Regions from separate parts of the Shinella sp. M31 genome, predicted to be linked through region 1. Evidence: riboswitches for the same ligand, from Rfam matches in the RefSeq annotation. Region 1 holds a riboswitch; each other region holds the start of a gene.
What was found. A riboswitch is a leader RNA that binds a small molecule or an ion and turns the genes downstream of it on or off. The one in region 1 is predicted to bind cobalamin.
Positions count from the first base shown of each region.

Region 1 (4,986 bases):
CTCAACAATGCCCGCAACCGGGTGGGGCAGGCAGGGGTGACGATGACGGGCAGGACGGAAGAGCGGCGGCAGGGAAAGCGGCGCGAGGTGGGTTTTGCGATCCGTGCCGCGGCTCTGATGATCGTCGGGCTTTTTGGCGCGGCAAACTTCTTCGTCCTCGACTATGCCATCGAACGCGCCGACAGTTTTGTCGCCGAGACCGAACGCACGCTGGTGCGCAATGAATTCAGCCACCAGATCGACCAGGTGGTGCAATACCAGAGCCAGCTGTCCTTCTGGGACAAGAGTTTCAACGCGCTTGCCCACGGCATGCCGGACGACGATTTCGTGCGCGACCAGATGCGCGACTGGATGTGGTCCGATTTCGGTTTCTCCTGGATGATCCTGACCTCGCCTGACGGCGAAAAAATCCTCGGCGTGCATCGCGGCGACAAGGTTTCAGACCGCAAGGCGCGCGAAAAGCTGCAATGGGTGAGCGATCTTACCCGCCGCGCCGAGCGCGCCTATCGCGAGGCGCTATCGCCCGACCGGGGCGGCTGGCAGGTGGCGCGCGCCCAGGAGGATCGGGATCTCCTGACCCCGGCCTTGCCGCAAATTCACGTTTCGGGCATGCGCCTCATCGACCGTGTCATGAGCATCGTCGTCGTGCAGGCGGTCGTTCCGAAATCGCTCTATATACCCGCAAGCCGGCTGGAGCCGACGCTGCTCATCACCGTCAAGCCGGTGTCGCAAAAGATGCTGTCCAATGCCGAGCGGCGGCTTGGCGTGCACGATCTCGGTTTCACGCCGATCGTCACCGAAGAACCGGGCCTCGTGATGACGCCCGTCGGTGGCGACGCCTACAATCCGATGGTCGCCTCCTGGCGCCCCAATATGCCGGGCTCCTTTGTCTGGCGCTCGGCGCTGCCGCAGATCGCCATTTTCGTGCTGGTCTTCGCCTCCGTCATGCTGTTCGTGACCCTGCGCTTTTCCGCCCTGGTCAAGGCGCTCCAGCGCAGCGAGGAGAAAAATGCTTTCCTTGCCCGGCACGATCCGCTCACGGGGCTGAAGAACCGCAGCGGCTTCGACGAGGAGGTCCGCCGCACCATCGCCAAAGGCAACGGCAAGCCCTTTGCGATCCTTGCGCTCGACCTCGACAAGTTCAAGGCGGTCAACGACCGTCATGGCCATGCGGCCGGCGATGTCGTGTTGCAGGCGGTCGCCCGGCGTTTTTCCGAGCGCGTCGGCACGCAGGGCTCGGTGGCGCGCCTCGGCGGCGACGAATTCTCCATTCTTCTGAACGGCGATTTTTCCCGGGAAGCCCTCGTGCAACTCGCCGAAGCCCTGGTGCTCGATGCGCAGTTGCCGATCGCCTACGACGGCCAGCTTCTGCTGATCGGCGGCAGCGCGGGCATCGCGCAGTTCCCCGATCATGGCGGCAGCCTGCACGACGTCATGGTTATGGCCGACGCCGCGCTTTATGCGGCCAAACATGCCGGCCGCAACCGCGCCGTTCATGCCGGCGATATCGACGCCAACACGGTGGCCGAAGCCGGTGCGGCACGCGCTGCTTAGCGCCAATCTCTATGCCTTCAAGGCGTTTTGAGACAGGCATGCGGCGCCGGCAGGCTTGATCGCACCGCAAAGCCATGCGCATATCATCCTCGTCAGGTGCCCGCGTCATGCGGGAGAATCGGGAATCCGGTGCGGGCGCGAATGCTCAGGTCCGGAACGTGCCCAACGCTGTGACGGGGATGGCTTTCGCCGTAAAAGCTTGAATCGATTCAGGCTTTTGCCACTGGTTCTTGAACCGGGAAGGCAGGTGCGGGCCGCGGGAACCGAAGTCAGAAGACCGGCCTGGCGAGATAGACCGAACCGCGCGGACGGCGGCAGGTTGGACGCATTGTTGGGGAGAAAACGATGCGAACAGAACTCTCGGACGCGCTCGTCCGGGCGGGCGCTTTTCCCTTTGAGGAGAGGCAGGCCGTCTACCGCGCCATCGAAACCCGCCGCGACGTGCGCGACCAGTTTTTGCCCGATGCCTTGCCCGACGATCTCGTCGGCCGCCTGCTGCATGCCGCACACAGCGCGCCGTCGGTCGGCTTCATGCAGCCATGGAATTTCCTGCTGGTGCGCAGCGAGGAAACGCGCCGCGCGGTGCATGGCGCCTTCCTCAAGGCCAATGCCGAGGCGGCCGACATGTTTTCCGGCGAGCGGCAGGCGCAGTACCGCGCCCTGAAGCTCGAGGGCATCCTGAAGGCGCCGCTGTCGATCTGCGTGACATGCGACCCGACGCGCGGCGGCACGGTGGTGCTCGGCCGCACGCACAATCCGCGCATGGATGTCTATTCCACGGTCTGCGCCGTACAGAACCTGTGGCTCGCGGCGCGGGCGGAAGGGGTGGGAGTCGGCTGGGTCAGCATCTTCCACGACAGCGATATTCGCGAAATCCTCGGCATTCCCGCGCATGTCGAAATCGTTGCCTGGCTCTGCGTCGGCTTCGTCGATCAGCTCTATGCCGAACCGGAACTGGCGGTGAAGGGATGGCGGCAGCGCCTACCGCTGGAAGAGCTGGTCTTCAAGGAGCGCTGGCCGGCGGCCGGATAAAGCCGTTTAGTTGACGCCGGCATCGGCCGGGCGGCCGAGATCGATGGCGGACTCGTTTTCCGGCAGGAAGGCGGGGCCGACCGTGCGCACCTTGTGGCGCGCGGGATCGTAGACGCGATCCTCGATCTTGGAAGGGGTCTTTGCGGTCTCCTGCTTGATCTGCCGGGTGGTGATCGTCGTGATGGAGCCGGTTTCCGGCAGGGTTTCCTCCGTCGTGGCTGCAGTCTCACCCTTCATCGCCTTCTGGCGCTTGATCATTTCCTGATAATAGGCGGAGAGATTGCAGCCGCAGGTGCCGGCCTTCGAGAGATCGCGCGTGCGGTAGCTGAAGGCGTGTTCGAGATCGCGATAGGGTCGGCCGGTGACGGTCGACGTCATCTGCTCGGTTTCCTGCCCTGGCGTCATCGATTGATAGAAAAGCTGCGTCTCCGTCTCCGGGCACATCATCGCGCAGACCTTCTGGTCGCGGCGGAAATCGAGCGGCGTGGCGCCCGACGAGATCGGGAAGAAACCGCCGTCGCAGGTGCGCACGCAGACGGTGCGCAGATTGCCGTGGCCGGCGCTGCCGCCCAGCGAGCGCAGCTGCAGCCGTCCGCTGTCTTCGGGCATCGTGCCGAGCGGCAGGGTGCGTGTGTCGTCCTGCAGGGTGCGCAGGGTCTCGGTCGCGGCGATCGGCATCACCTTGGCGTCGTCATTGCAGCCGTTCGTTTCCAGCGCGGCGAGCAGGCGATTGCGCGCCCCTTGCGAGGATGTGCCGCCGGCAAATTCGCGGCGCTTGCGGTCGAGGATATAGAGATTGCGCTCCATCTTGCCGATCACCGTTTCCAGCGTATCGCAGGCCGCTTCGTTCTCGCCGCCGAAGACGGTGATGCTGCCGGACGAGCATCCGAGACGACGCTGGTCGCTCCTGGCCTTGCGCAGCTGGATGTTCTGGCGGGCAATGGCGCCGGCATATTTGCGTGCGCTTGTGTTGTCGACCACGACCTGAGGGAGGTTTGCCAGTTCCGCCTGGATGCGTTCGCATACGTCGGACGCCGACGCGACGCCCGAGACGAGCAGCGGCAGGCCGGTTGCGATCGCAAACAAAAGGCGGAGGCGTCCTTTCACGTCCTGATATCCTGCAAGAGAGACTGGAAGGCGGCCTGGAGCCCGCCTTGATCGTGCTCCTATCATAAGCCTCTGCGCGCGCCGTGCAACGCGCTCCCGGATTTGTGATTAACGGCCGGAGTGATAATATGAAGAACACAGTCATCTTTGCGCGAACGGCGCAATTGATCTCGCGGGGGGCTTGGTGTAGCACTCTCGGCACATACAACAGCCGGTTACGGCACGGCCGCTCGACCGGCGGCACATTCATCCCGCAGGCAGGTGACTATGAAGATATCGTCAGTCTTGTTGAGCCCGATCTACGCGCTCGCGCTCGCATCGGGCGCGAAATCCTTTGCCGATAACCCCATCATCGGCAGCAAGTGGCTCAACAAGAAGGGTCTGCATGAAAAGCGCGTTTCGCTGGCCATGCGCATGGCCGCCTGGCGCCGCAGAAAGCTGGAAAACCTCGTCGCGCCGGATCACCGCCGGCAATATGCCGAGACCGGCTTCGTGAAGATCGAGAATTTCTTGTCGCCGGAGGTTTTCGCCGCCGTCACGCGCGAACTGGCCGAGCGGGATTTCGAGCGTTACGACATGAAGCAGGGCGACACCGTCACGCGCCGCGCGATCATCGACGACAGCGATCTCGAAACCCTGCCGGGCTTCAAGGCTGCGCGCAACGATCCGCGCCTGACCAACCTGCTGCGCTACGTTTCGTCCCATGACGGCCAGCCGCTGCTGGTGGTGCAGATCGTCATGGCCCTGCCGTCTGTCGTCACCGCCGGCTCGACAGACCCGCAGACGGCGCTGCACAGCGATACGTTCCAGCCGACGGCGAAGGCATGGCTGTTCCTGCGCGATGTCGGCGAAGAGGATGGCCCGTTCGCCTATGTGCCGGGTTCGCATGAAATGACGCCGCAGCGCCTTGCCTGGGAGCGCGGCATCAGCGAAAACGCCGATGCGATCGAGAACGTCTATTCCGCTCGCGGCTCGCTGCGCATCATGCCGGACGCGCTTGGTGCGCTCGGTTACGGCCAGCCGGTAAAAATGACCGTGAAGGCGAACACGCTCATTGTCGCCGATACGCACGGCTTCCATGCCCGCAGCCCGAGCTACAAGACGACGACGCGCATCGAAATCTACGGCTCGCTGCGCCGCAATCCGTTCCTGCCGTTCACCGGCCTGCACATCGCCTCGCTGCCGTTCATCGCCTCGGGCATGAACCGCTGGATCATCTCGGGCATGCGCCTGCGCAGCAGGCTCGGCATCAAGGGCTCGCCCTGGCGCGATGCCGGCCTCGGCAGGGCCGAT
Region 1 covers NZ_JBLZPH010000094.1:36,672-41,657, forward strand. The annotation lists gene ACOZKU_RS15995 (diguanylate cyclase domain-containing protein) at 43-1,554, shown strand; cobalamin riboswitch at 1,632-1,854, shown strand; gene bluB (5,6-dimethylbenzimidazole synthase) at 1,900-2,586, shown strand; gene ACOZKU_RS16005 (DUF2865 domain-containing protein) at 2,593-3,693, opposite strand; gene ACOZKU_RS16010 (phytanoyl-CoA dioxygenase family protein) at 3,961-4,986, shown strand, end outside.

Region 2 (4,986 bases), on a different contig from region 1:
GGGGCCACGACGGGCCGAACCATCAGAGGAGACTATCGATGCCGAAATCGCATGATGCCGGTCTGTCCGGCTTTCGCCGCGCCGCTTTCTCGCTCGCCGTGCTCATGGCCACGACGGGCATGGCCAGCGCCGCCGAGCTCAACGTTTACAACTGGGGCGAATATATCAATCCGGAGGTTTTGAAGAAGTTCGAAGAGGAGACCAAGATCAAGGTCAACCTCTCGACCTATTCCTCCAACGAGGAAATGCTGGCCAAGATCCAGGGCGGCGCTACGGGTTACGACATCGTCTTCCCGTCCGTGCACATGCAGGACATCATGGCCAAGCTCGATCTTCTGGAAAAGACCGACATCAACCAGTATGAAGGCTTCAAGAACATCGATCCGACGTTCCTGCGCGCCAAGAGCGACCCGAACGGCGAATATTGCCTGCCCTATGCCTGGGGCTCGGTCGGTATCATGTACAACCGCAAGGTGCTCGGCAAGGATATCACGGGCTGGAAGGACCTGATCGCGACGGTGAAGGCCAAGGGCCTGAAATTCACTTTGCTCGACGACATGCGTGAGGTTCTGGCGGTCGGCCTTATCCTGAACGGCCACAAGATCAATTCGACGGATCCGGCGGAGCTGCAGCAGGCGGCAGACACGATCATCGCCATGAAGCCCGACGTGGCGGCCTTCACCTATGACGAACGCCCGATGGTGCAGGCGGGCGACGTCGCCGCCGGTCATGCCTTCGTCGGCGCGATGGTGGATATCTTCGCCAATGAGAAGGACCTGGGCTACGTGATCCCCGAAGAGGGGGCGACCATGTACCAGGAGGACATCTGCGTACTGAAGACCGCGCCGAACAAGGACAACGCGATTAAGTTCCTGCAGTTCTACACGCGCCCGGAAATCGTCGCCCTTAACGTCTCGCAGCAGACCAACGGCACCGCCAATGTGCCGGCGCGGGAATTGACCACGGAAAAGATCAGGAATAGCAAGGAAATCAACCCGCCAGCCGAGACGATGGCGCGTCTCCAGATATTCGAGGATCTGGGCCCGGCTTTGCGTCAGGTGGACCGTGTCTGGACGCGGGTCAAGACGGCCCAATGAGCCCGGCGTGAGTGCGGTTGATACCCGCCCGTCTTTGGACGGGCGGGATTTCGAGGAGAGGGGCGACGTGTCGAAACGCATTCTGAAGCTCGTTCAGTCCGACGACCTCAGGCGGTCCAAATCCGACAAGCTGATCGCCCACTATATCGAGCGCAACCTTTCCGAACTGCCGTTCGAGACGGCGCGCTCCATCGCCCAGCGTCTCGAACTTTCCCCCATGACCATCGGCCGCTATCTGCGCCGTATGGGCTTCGACGGGCTCGACGAGTTGAAGAGCGAGCTGCGCCGCGGCAGTTCCAACCCCGCCTGGCAAGTGAAAGGGCAGGTCGGACGCCTGGAGCAGGACCGCAAGGACGGCAAGCTGCTCGCCGGCCTCATCCAGCAGCAGATCGACAATCTCGGCCAGATCTATGCCCTCACCACCGCGCCGGAATGGCAGCAGACGATCGACGCGCTGATCGGCGCGACGGAGGTCTATGTCGCCGCCTATCAGAACGTGCGCGGCATCGCGCAATATTTCGCAAGCCAGCTTTCCTATACGCGCCCGCGCGTGCAGTTCGTCGATGGCGTGAACGGCACCTATGCCGAAGTGCTCGACGGCTCCGTCGAGGGGCGGCTGCTTTTCCTGCACGACGTGCGCCGCTTTGCCGCCAAGGCCCGGCCGCTCGCGCTGGAGGCCCGGCGTGCCGGCGTAAAGGTCGTGCTGCTGACCGATGAATTCTGCCCCTGGGGTCCTGAAGTCTCCGATATCTGTCTCATCGTGCCCGGCTCGCACGGGCCGCTGTGGGATGGTGCCGCGACCATGACGGCGGTGATGGATCTGATGCTCAGCAACGTCATCGTCGAAATGGGCGACGAGGTGAGCGAGCGCGTCGACCGGCTGACGCACCTTCAGGACGTCTTCGGGGATTTCGAAAGCTGATTGTCACCGTCATCTTGACGCCACCGAACGGTGCGGATTAAGGATGGGACGACGGTTCCCCGAAGGATGACTCCCAGGGGATTAATAGGGAACACGGTGCGGACGACCCAACAGGGACCCATTCCGTGGCTGCCCCCGCAACTGTAGGCGGATTGCCGCCTGTCCTCGTGACGCGTTTGGCGTCATGCCACTGCGCATTTCGCGCGGGAAGGCAGACAGGCAGCAGATATCCGTGAGCCAGGAGACCTGCCGTCAGAGCCGAGAGTGCTGCTTGTCGCGCACTCGAGAATCCAAGTCACGGGCGGGGAAGCCCGGAACAGGAGACGCCATGACGAGCCCGACTGCCGCCCGCGGCAGACCTCCCTTCGTTTTCTCCCGACCGCATTCGGTGCGCCCTTCGTGGTCCATTGGCTGAGCCCGCACGCCTTCACTCTCCGGGAGAAATCCATGACCCTATTTGCCGCGGCCCTGCGTGCCGCATCCCTCGTTTCCGCCCTTGCCGGCGCAGTGACCCTCATCGCTTCCGGCACGGCCCAGGCCGCCGCGACGCAGTATCCGCTTACGCTGCAAAACTGCGGCCGACCGGTCACCTTCCAGAAGGCGCCGACGAAGACCGTCTCGATCGGCCAGAGTTCGACCGAAATCCTCTACATGCTCGGCCTCGCCGACAAGGTGGTGGGCACCGCACTTTGGGTCGGCCCGGTCCTCAAGGGCTATGAGGACGTCAATGTGAAGATCGATCGTCTCGCCGACAACGAGCCGAGCTTCGAAAGCGTGCTCGCCAAGAAGCCGGATATCGTCACGGTGCAGTTCCAGTGGCAGGTCGGCCCGGAAGGTGTCGTCGCCAAGCCCGAGCAGTTCGAGGAACTCGGCATTCCCGTCTATACCTCGCCGGCCGATTGCGTCGGCAAGGAGAACAGCGCGGCCAGCGACGGCGTGCGCCACCAGGTCTTCACCATGGAGCTGGTTTATCAGGAGATCCGCGAGATGGCGCAGATCTACGATATCCAGGACAAGGGCGAAGAGGTCGTTGCCGCGCTGAAGGCGCGTGAGGAGGCTGCCCGCGCCAAGGTCGCCGCCGCCAAGGACAAGCTCTCCGCCGTCTTCTGGTTCTCCAGCGCTGCCGATGCCGATCCCTATGTCGCCGGCAAGAACGGCGCGCCGGGTTACATCATGTCGGCGCTCGGCATCGAAAACATCATCAAGACCGAGGACGAATGGCCGACGGTCGGCTGGGAGACCATCGCCAAGGCCGCACCGACCATGATCGTCGCCGGCTCGATGGAGCGCCGCCGCTATCCGCTCGACAGCCTCGAGGCGAAGCTCGACTTCCTGAAGACCGATCCGGTCGCGGGCCTCATGCCGGCGGTGAAGAGCAACCATGTCTTCGACATGGACGCCCAGGCGATGAACCCGACGATCCGAACCATCGAGGGCATCGAGCGTCTGGCCGATGCAATCGAAAAGGCTGGTCTCGCCAAGTGATCTCCGATCGCCCCATCGTGCTTCGGACGGGCGCCGTTTTCACGGCGCTCCTCCTCCTGCTGTTGGCGCTCGGCGTCGGGGCCGCCGTCGGCGAGACGGCGATCCCGCTCGACGTGGTGGCGAAGACGGTGGCAAACCGGCTCTGGCATGCCGGCTACCCGCTGGAGCCGATCGACGAAGGCATCATCTGGAACTACCGGCTGAGCCGGGCGATGGTCGCGGCTTGCTGCGGTTCGGCGCTGGCACTCTGCGGCGTCATCCTGCAATCGCTGCTGCGCAATGCGCTGGCCGATCCCTACATCCTCGGCATTTCCGCCGGCGCCTCGACCGGTGCCGTCAGCGTGGCGATCCTCGGCATCGGCGCCGGTGCCCTGACGCTGCCGGCCGGCGCCTTCCTCGGCGCGCTCGTCGCCTTCGGCCTTGTCAGCGCGCTCGCCTTGCGCGCCGGGCGCGGCACGAGCGCGATCATTCTCGCCGGCATTGCCGGCTCGCAGCTCTTCAATGCGCTCACGTCCTTCATCGTCACCAAGGCGGCGAGTGCGGAGCAGGCGCGCGGCATCATGTTCTGGCTGCTCGGCAATCTCTCCGGCGTGCGCTGGCCGGATGTGTGGCTCGCGCTGCCGGCGGCGATCCTCGGCCTTCTCGTCTGCCTGTGGCATGCCCGTGCGCTCGATGCTTTCACCTTCGGCACAGAATCGGCCGCCTCGCTCGGCATTCCCGTGCGCCGGGTCTATGTCGTGCTGATCGCCATTTCCGCGCTGATGACGGCGACCATGGTCTCCATCGTCGGCTCGATCGGCTTTGTCGGCCTCGTCATTCCCCATGCCGCGCGCATGGTCGTCGGCGTGCGGCACGGCCTGCTTCTGCCGGCCTCGGCGCTGATCGGCGCCATCTTCATGATCGCGGCGGACGTGCTGTCGCGTGTCATCATTCCCGGCCAGGTCCTGCCCATCGGCGTCATCACAGCGCTGTTCGGCGCGCCGGCCTTCGCGCTCATCCTCAGCCAGAGGAGATCGGCCCTGTGACGTTGTCCGCCAAAAACCTGCACTGGTCGGCCGGTGGCGCGACCATCCTGTCGGATGTCTCGCTCGACGTGCGCCCCGGCGAATTCCTCGGCATCATCGGCCCGAACGGCTCGGGCAAGACGAGCCTGATGTCGCTGATGTCAGGCATTCGCAAGCCGCAGGCCGGTGCCGTCCTGCTCGACGGCAGGCCGCTTTCGGATCATGGCCGCCAGGCCGTTGCCCGGCGCATCGCCTTTGTCGAGCAGCAGGCGGAAACCACCGAGCGCATCACCGCGCGCCAGGCCGTCGAACTCGGCCGCACACCCTATCTCGGCGCGCTCACCCCCTGGTCGCGGACCGATGACGCCATCGTCGACCGGGCGCTGGAGGAGGTCGACATGGCGCATTTCGCCGGCCGGCTCTGGCACACGCTGTCAGGCGGTGAGCGCCAGCGGCTGCATATCGCCCGGGCGCTCGC
Region 2 covers NZ_JBLZPH010000072.1:8,517-13,502, reverse strand. The annotation lists gene ACOZKU_RS11095 (polyamine ABC transporter substrate-binding protein) at 105-1,097, shown strand; gene ACOZKU_RS11090 (MurR/RpiR family transcriptional regulator) at 1,165-2,019, shown strand; cobalamin riboswitch at 2,055-2,287, shown strand; gene ACOZKU_RS11085 (ABC transporter substrate-binding protein) at 2,467-3,504, shown strand; gene ACOZKU_RS11080 (FecCD family ABC transporter permease) at 3,519-4,529, shown strand; gene ACOZKU_RS11075 (ABC transporter ATP-binding protein) at 4,526-4,986, shown strand, end outside.
Region 2: another riboswitch for cobalamin. It lies ahead of ACOZKU_RS11085 (ABC transporter substrate-binding protein); the one in region 1 lies ahead of bluB (5,6-dimethylbenzimidazole synthase).

Region 3 (4,986 bases), on a different contig from region 1:
CCGCAGCCTGCCCTCCCCACCGTCATCCTCGGGCTTGACCCGAGGATCCATCGCCGCGGCACGCCGATCATGGCCAGGCCGAACAGGACACGAAGGCGAGAAGGACTGCTGAACGCTCATGCCGAAAATCACACCGCCGCGGCGATCGCGGCTCGCACAGCGGCTTCATCCATATCGTGCAGGCCGATCACGACGAGGCGGGTGCTGCGGGTCTCGCCGGCGGCCCAGGCGCGCTCGAAGTAATTGTCGATGCGCGTGCCGACGGCCTGGATGAGCAGGCGCAGCGGCTTGCCGGGCACATCGGCAAAACCTTTGACGCGCAGCACGTCATGTTCGGCGATCACGCCCTTGAGGCGCTCGATAAACGCTGACGGATCGGCAATGGCGGGCAGTTCCACGACAAAACTGTCGAACTCGTCGTGATCATGCTCCTCGCCGTTCTCGTGTTCCAGCTCGTGGTGCGACTTGCGGTTGGCGATATCGTCTTCCGTGCCGACGCCGAGGCCGAGCAGGACGGCGGCGGCGACTTCGCCGTTCTTTGCCTCGATCATCGAGGGCTTGCGGGCGATGCGCGAGGCGACTTCGTCGCGCACGGCAAGCACACCGGCGGCATCGAGAAGGTCCGTCTTGTTGAGGATGATCAGGTCGGCGGCGGTGAGCTGATCTTCGAAGAGTTCCTCGAGCGGGCTTTCGTGGTCGAGATTGTCGTCCTCGACGCGCAGCGCATCCACCTTGTCATGGTCATCGGCAAAACGGCCGGCGGCGACGGCGGCGCTGTCGACGACGGTGATGACGCCATCGACCGTGACCTGCGTCTTGATTTCCGGCCAGTTGAAGGCAGCGATCAGCGGCTGCGGCAGCGCAAGGCCCGATGTTTCGATGACGATATGGTCGGGGCGGTTTTCGCGCTCGAGCAGCTTCGTCATCGTCGGGATGAAGTCATCGGCGACGGTGCAGCAGATGCAGCCGTTGGTCAGCTCGATGATGTCGTCTTCCGTGCAGGCTTCCGCGCCGCAGCCCTTCAGCACGTCGCCATCGACGCCGAGATCGCCGAACTCGTTGATGATGAGCGCGATGCGCTTGCCGCCGGCATTCTGCAGCAGGTTGCGGATCATCGTGGTCTTGCCCGCGCCGAGAAAGCCGGTGATGACGGTGGCGGGGATCTTCTGTTGCAGCATGGCTCAACCCTTCATTTTCAGCGGCAATCCGGCCGCGATAAAATAGACTTCCGGTACGAGGGCCGCTACCTGCTGGTGCAGCCGCCCGGCATGGTCGCGAAAATCGCGCGCCATGCGGTTTTCCGGCACGATGCCCAGGCCGACTTCGTTCGATACGAAGACCAGACGACCCGGTGCGTCCTCGATGGCCGACAAAAGGCCGGCGAATTCCTTTGCGATATCCCGCTCGTCCAGCATCAGATTGGTCAGCCAGAGCGTCAGGCAATCGATGAGGACCGTTCGGTCCTCGCGCGCCACTTCCCTGATGCAGGCGGCGAGCGCAAGCGGCTCTTCGTGTGTTTCCCAGCCTTTTCCGCGATCTTCCCGGTGTTTGGCGATGCGTGCGCGCATCTCGTCGTCCCAGGCACGGCCGGTGGCGATATAATGGCGCGAAAGGCCGGTCTCGGCGACCAGCCTTTCGGCAAAAGCGGATTTTCCGGAACGTGCACCGCCCAGAACCAGGACGGCTCCGGGCGATGTCTGTTTCATGTCAGGCAGCCTTGGCGATCTTCTCGTTGGCAAAGCCGAGCGAGAGGCCGAGCACGATCCAGAAGAACAGCGTCGTGGCTAGCGCCGCGACGGCGAACTCCGCGCCGAGAACGGCCGGAACGTTGCTGGAGATATCGGAGGGCTGCGGCGCGCCATAGACCTGGGGTGCTGCAAGAAGCACGGCACCGGCGACCTTGGCGACAATGCCCGGCTTCAAAAACAGCAGATAGAGACCCGCCGCCGAAAGGGCGACCGTCGCAACCCACCAGATCTGCCTCTGCGTGAGATCGGCAGCCGGGAAGCCCGGAAGCTCCGGCGGCAGGCCGATGGCCGGCAGCATATGCACCGCAAGCCAGCCGGCAGCGCCCCACAGCGCACCGTTCGCGACGGTGATCGGATTGCCGGAAACCAGGCTGAAGCCGGCGAGCAGCAGCGCAAAGCCGGTGCCCGTGACGAGGTTGGCCAGAAGCGTGCCGGAGAAGCGGCTCATGCCGAACATGATGCCGCCGTCCTCGTGGTCCTCGCCCTCATGAGCATAGGCCACCGAGATCGGCGACAGGGCCGAAGCGACATCGAGGATCACGGCGCCGAGCGAGGAATGTTCCTGCGTCGCGGCAGCGCCATCCGTGGTCGCGGGCGTGGTGCCCTCGCCCGCCGGTGCGGCTTCGCCCTCGAACTCTTCGGCGTGCAGAATCAACGGCACGACTCGTGCCTCCTGGGCGGCTGTCATCAGCACGCCGGAGAACAGCCCGGCCACCAAAGCGGCCAGGAGATAACGAACGATCATGTCAGAAACTCCTTAGTGGCAGGGAAAGCCGTAGGAGTGACGCGTGTCGTGCGCCGTGTCGTGCAGCACGGCCGAATTCGCGAGACCGGCACCAAACACCAGGAAGGCGCCGAGCAGCAGCGCGAAAACGCCGGCAACGAGACGATCGTTTGCAGAAAGGACAACAGAAGACGTAGTAGAAACAGCCATGACAACCTCCGTGCAGGCAGCGGGGAAAATTCCCCTGGGCGGGCGATATGCCCTCATTGTCTGGCAGGTCTCCTGGCTCGCAGCGTCCGGCGCATCAGCGCCTTCGGTCCGCCCTCGCCTTCCCAGGTTTTTTGCGTCACGGAGGCGGACGATTCGTAGAAAAAGAGGCGTCCAACCCCGGCTATCGTGATGCCACCCAGTGGCTTTTCCGGCTGGTTCTTTCTTCGCGCTTTCAGGCACCATTGCCCTTCGCCGCGAAAATCCTCCCGTCCGGATGGGCGTTCCTCGCTACTCTACAGTCGCGGGGTCGGCCGTGATTGCAGCGCCCTGATTGGGTCCACCGCGTCACATTCCCATTTACTCCCCGATCCGTTTCCGGACCAAGGAACCATCCAATATCGCTGATGATTATGCTTCCCGCCCCGCGAAGTCAATCGACCGGCAGCGGCATGGCCTGTGCCAAAACCGCCGTCCGGCCGTCGCAAACTCAATAGCCGGGGATAATCACGACGCCGCCGCCATCGTTGTAATAGCCGTCGTCGCGGTAATACGGCCCGTCATAGTAGCCGTCGACGGGGCCTTCGAGCACATCGTAGTCGCGCTGCTGGTAGCGACGCTGGCGATTCTGCCGCGCCTGGCGGGTCTCGGCATATTGCGCGGCCTCGCGTAGCGCGCGGAACTGCTGGCGCGGCAGGTAACCATCGGCACGATAGCCGGATGCGCCCTGCCAAGCGGCGATCGCTGCGCGAGAGCGCGGACCGAAGACCCCGTCGGCACCGTAGGTGTTGTAGCCAAGCAGGCTCAGGTAACGCTGCGCCTGGGCACGCACGGAGCGGTCCATATAGGTCTCGCGCGGATCGACGACCGGCTCGGCCTTGCGCGCGGTATCGGCGGTTGCCGTATCCTCATCCATCTGCGTTTCCGGCTTGGCGTTCAGGGCGGCGATGCGCTTGCGGGCATCATCGACATAGCGGCCCTGGGGATACTGGTAGAGATAGTCCTTGTAGGCCTTTTCCGAACCGTCGGCGACGGCGCCCTGGAACGTCTTGTCTTCCGCCCGCTTAGCAGCCTCCGCCTCTTCGACGGCACGCGCGCGATTGTCCGTGTCCGCATCCTGAGGCGCATTTTCGCGGGCAGCCGTCGCATCTTTCGCGCTATCGGCCGGCTCCTCACTATCCGACGGCTTCCGGGCCGCGGCGGCCTCTTCGGCACGCTTTTCGGCCTCGTCGGCAAGGCGGGCGGCTTCGGCGGCCTTGGCTTCGGCATCGGCCGCCGCCTTCGCGGCTTCGGCCTTCAGGCGCTCGACTTCGGCCGCCTTCTCCTGCGCCAGCTTGCGGGCGGCAGCGGCCTCTTCCTCGATCTTCGCCTTTTCGGCGGCGGCAACCTTTTCGGCTTCGATACGCTTGGCCTCCGCCTCCTGGTGGGCAGCCGCTTCCTCTTCCGCACGCGCCTTTTCAGCTGCGGCGGCCTCTTCGGCCTTCTGGCGATCCGCCTCCGCCTTCAGCCGCGCGGCTTCCTCCGCCTTGGCTTTCTCGGCGGCGGCATCCGCTTCCGCCTTCAGGCGCTCGGCTTCGGCTGCCTGCTTTTCGGCAAGCGCGCGGGCGTCCGCTTCCTTCTGCTCGGCTTCCGCCTTGAGGCGGGCGGCTTCTTCAACCTTTGCCTTCTCGGCAGCAGCGGCTTGCGCCTTGGCCTTTTCCGCCGCAGCCTTTTCATCGGCGAGCTTGCGGGCGGCGGCGGCTTCCTCGGCCTGCTTGGCCTCGGCTTCCGCCTTCAGGCGCGCAGCCTCCTGCTCCGCCTTAGCCTTTTCCGCCTCGGCAGCCTTCTGCGCCTCTTCCTCGGCCTTCTTCGCCTCGGCGGCTTTCACGGCCTCTTCTTCGGCTTTCTTGGCCTCGGCGGCCTTTTGAGCCTCGTCTGCGGCCTTCTTCGCTTCGGCAGCCTTGCGGGCTTCCTCTTCGGCCTTGGCCTTTCCGGCCTCGGCGGCCTTCTGCGCCTCGTCTGCCTGCTTGGCTTCGGCCACCTTCTTCGCCTCTTCCGCCTTCGCCTTTTCGGCGGCCGCGGCTTCCTCGGCCTTGGCCTTGGCTTCCGCCTCGGCGGTCACGCTCTTAGCGGGCTTCTCCTTGGCGGCGGCTTGCAATTCGGCAATGCGCAGGCGGGCCATGGAGGCGAAGGTGCCATTGGGATATTGCTTCAGATAGCCCTCGTACTGAACAACATCGCTGCCGGACGAGACCTTCTGCCAGAGCGAAAACTCCTCTTCCCAGCGCTTACCGGCGCTGCCGGCTTCCTTGCCGGTGGCGGCCTGCG
Region 3 covers NZ_JBLZPH010000042.1:22,701-27,686, reverse strand. The annotation lists gene cobW (cobalamin biosynthesis protein CobW) at 129-1,178, opposite strand; gene cobU (bifunctional adenosylcobinamide kinase/adenosylcobinamide-phosphate guanylyltransferase) at 1,182-1,706, opposite strand; gene ACOZKU_RS06205 (CbtA family protein) at 1,708-2,493, opposite strand; gene ACOZKU_RS06200 (CbtB domain-containing protein) at 2,506-2,682, opposite strand; cobalamin riboswitch at 2,728-3,090, opposite strand; gene ACOZKU_RS06195 (peptidoglycan-binding domain-containing protein) at 3,170-4,986, opposite strand, start outside.
Region 3: another riboswitch for cobalamin. It lies ahead of ACOZKU_RS06200 (CbtB domain-containing protein); the one in region 1 lies ahead of bluB (5,6-dimethylbenzimidazole synthase).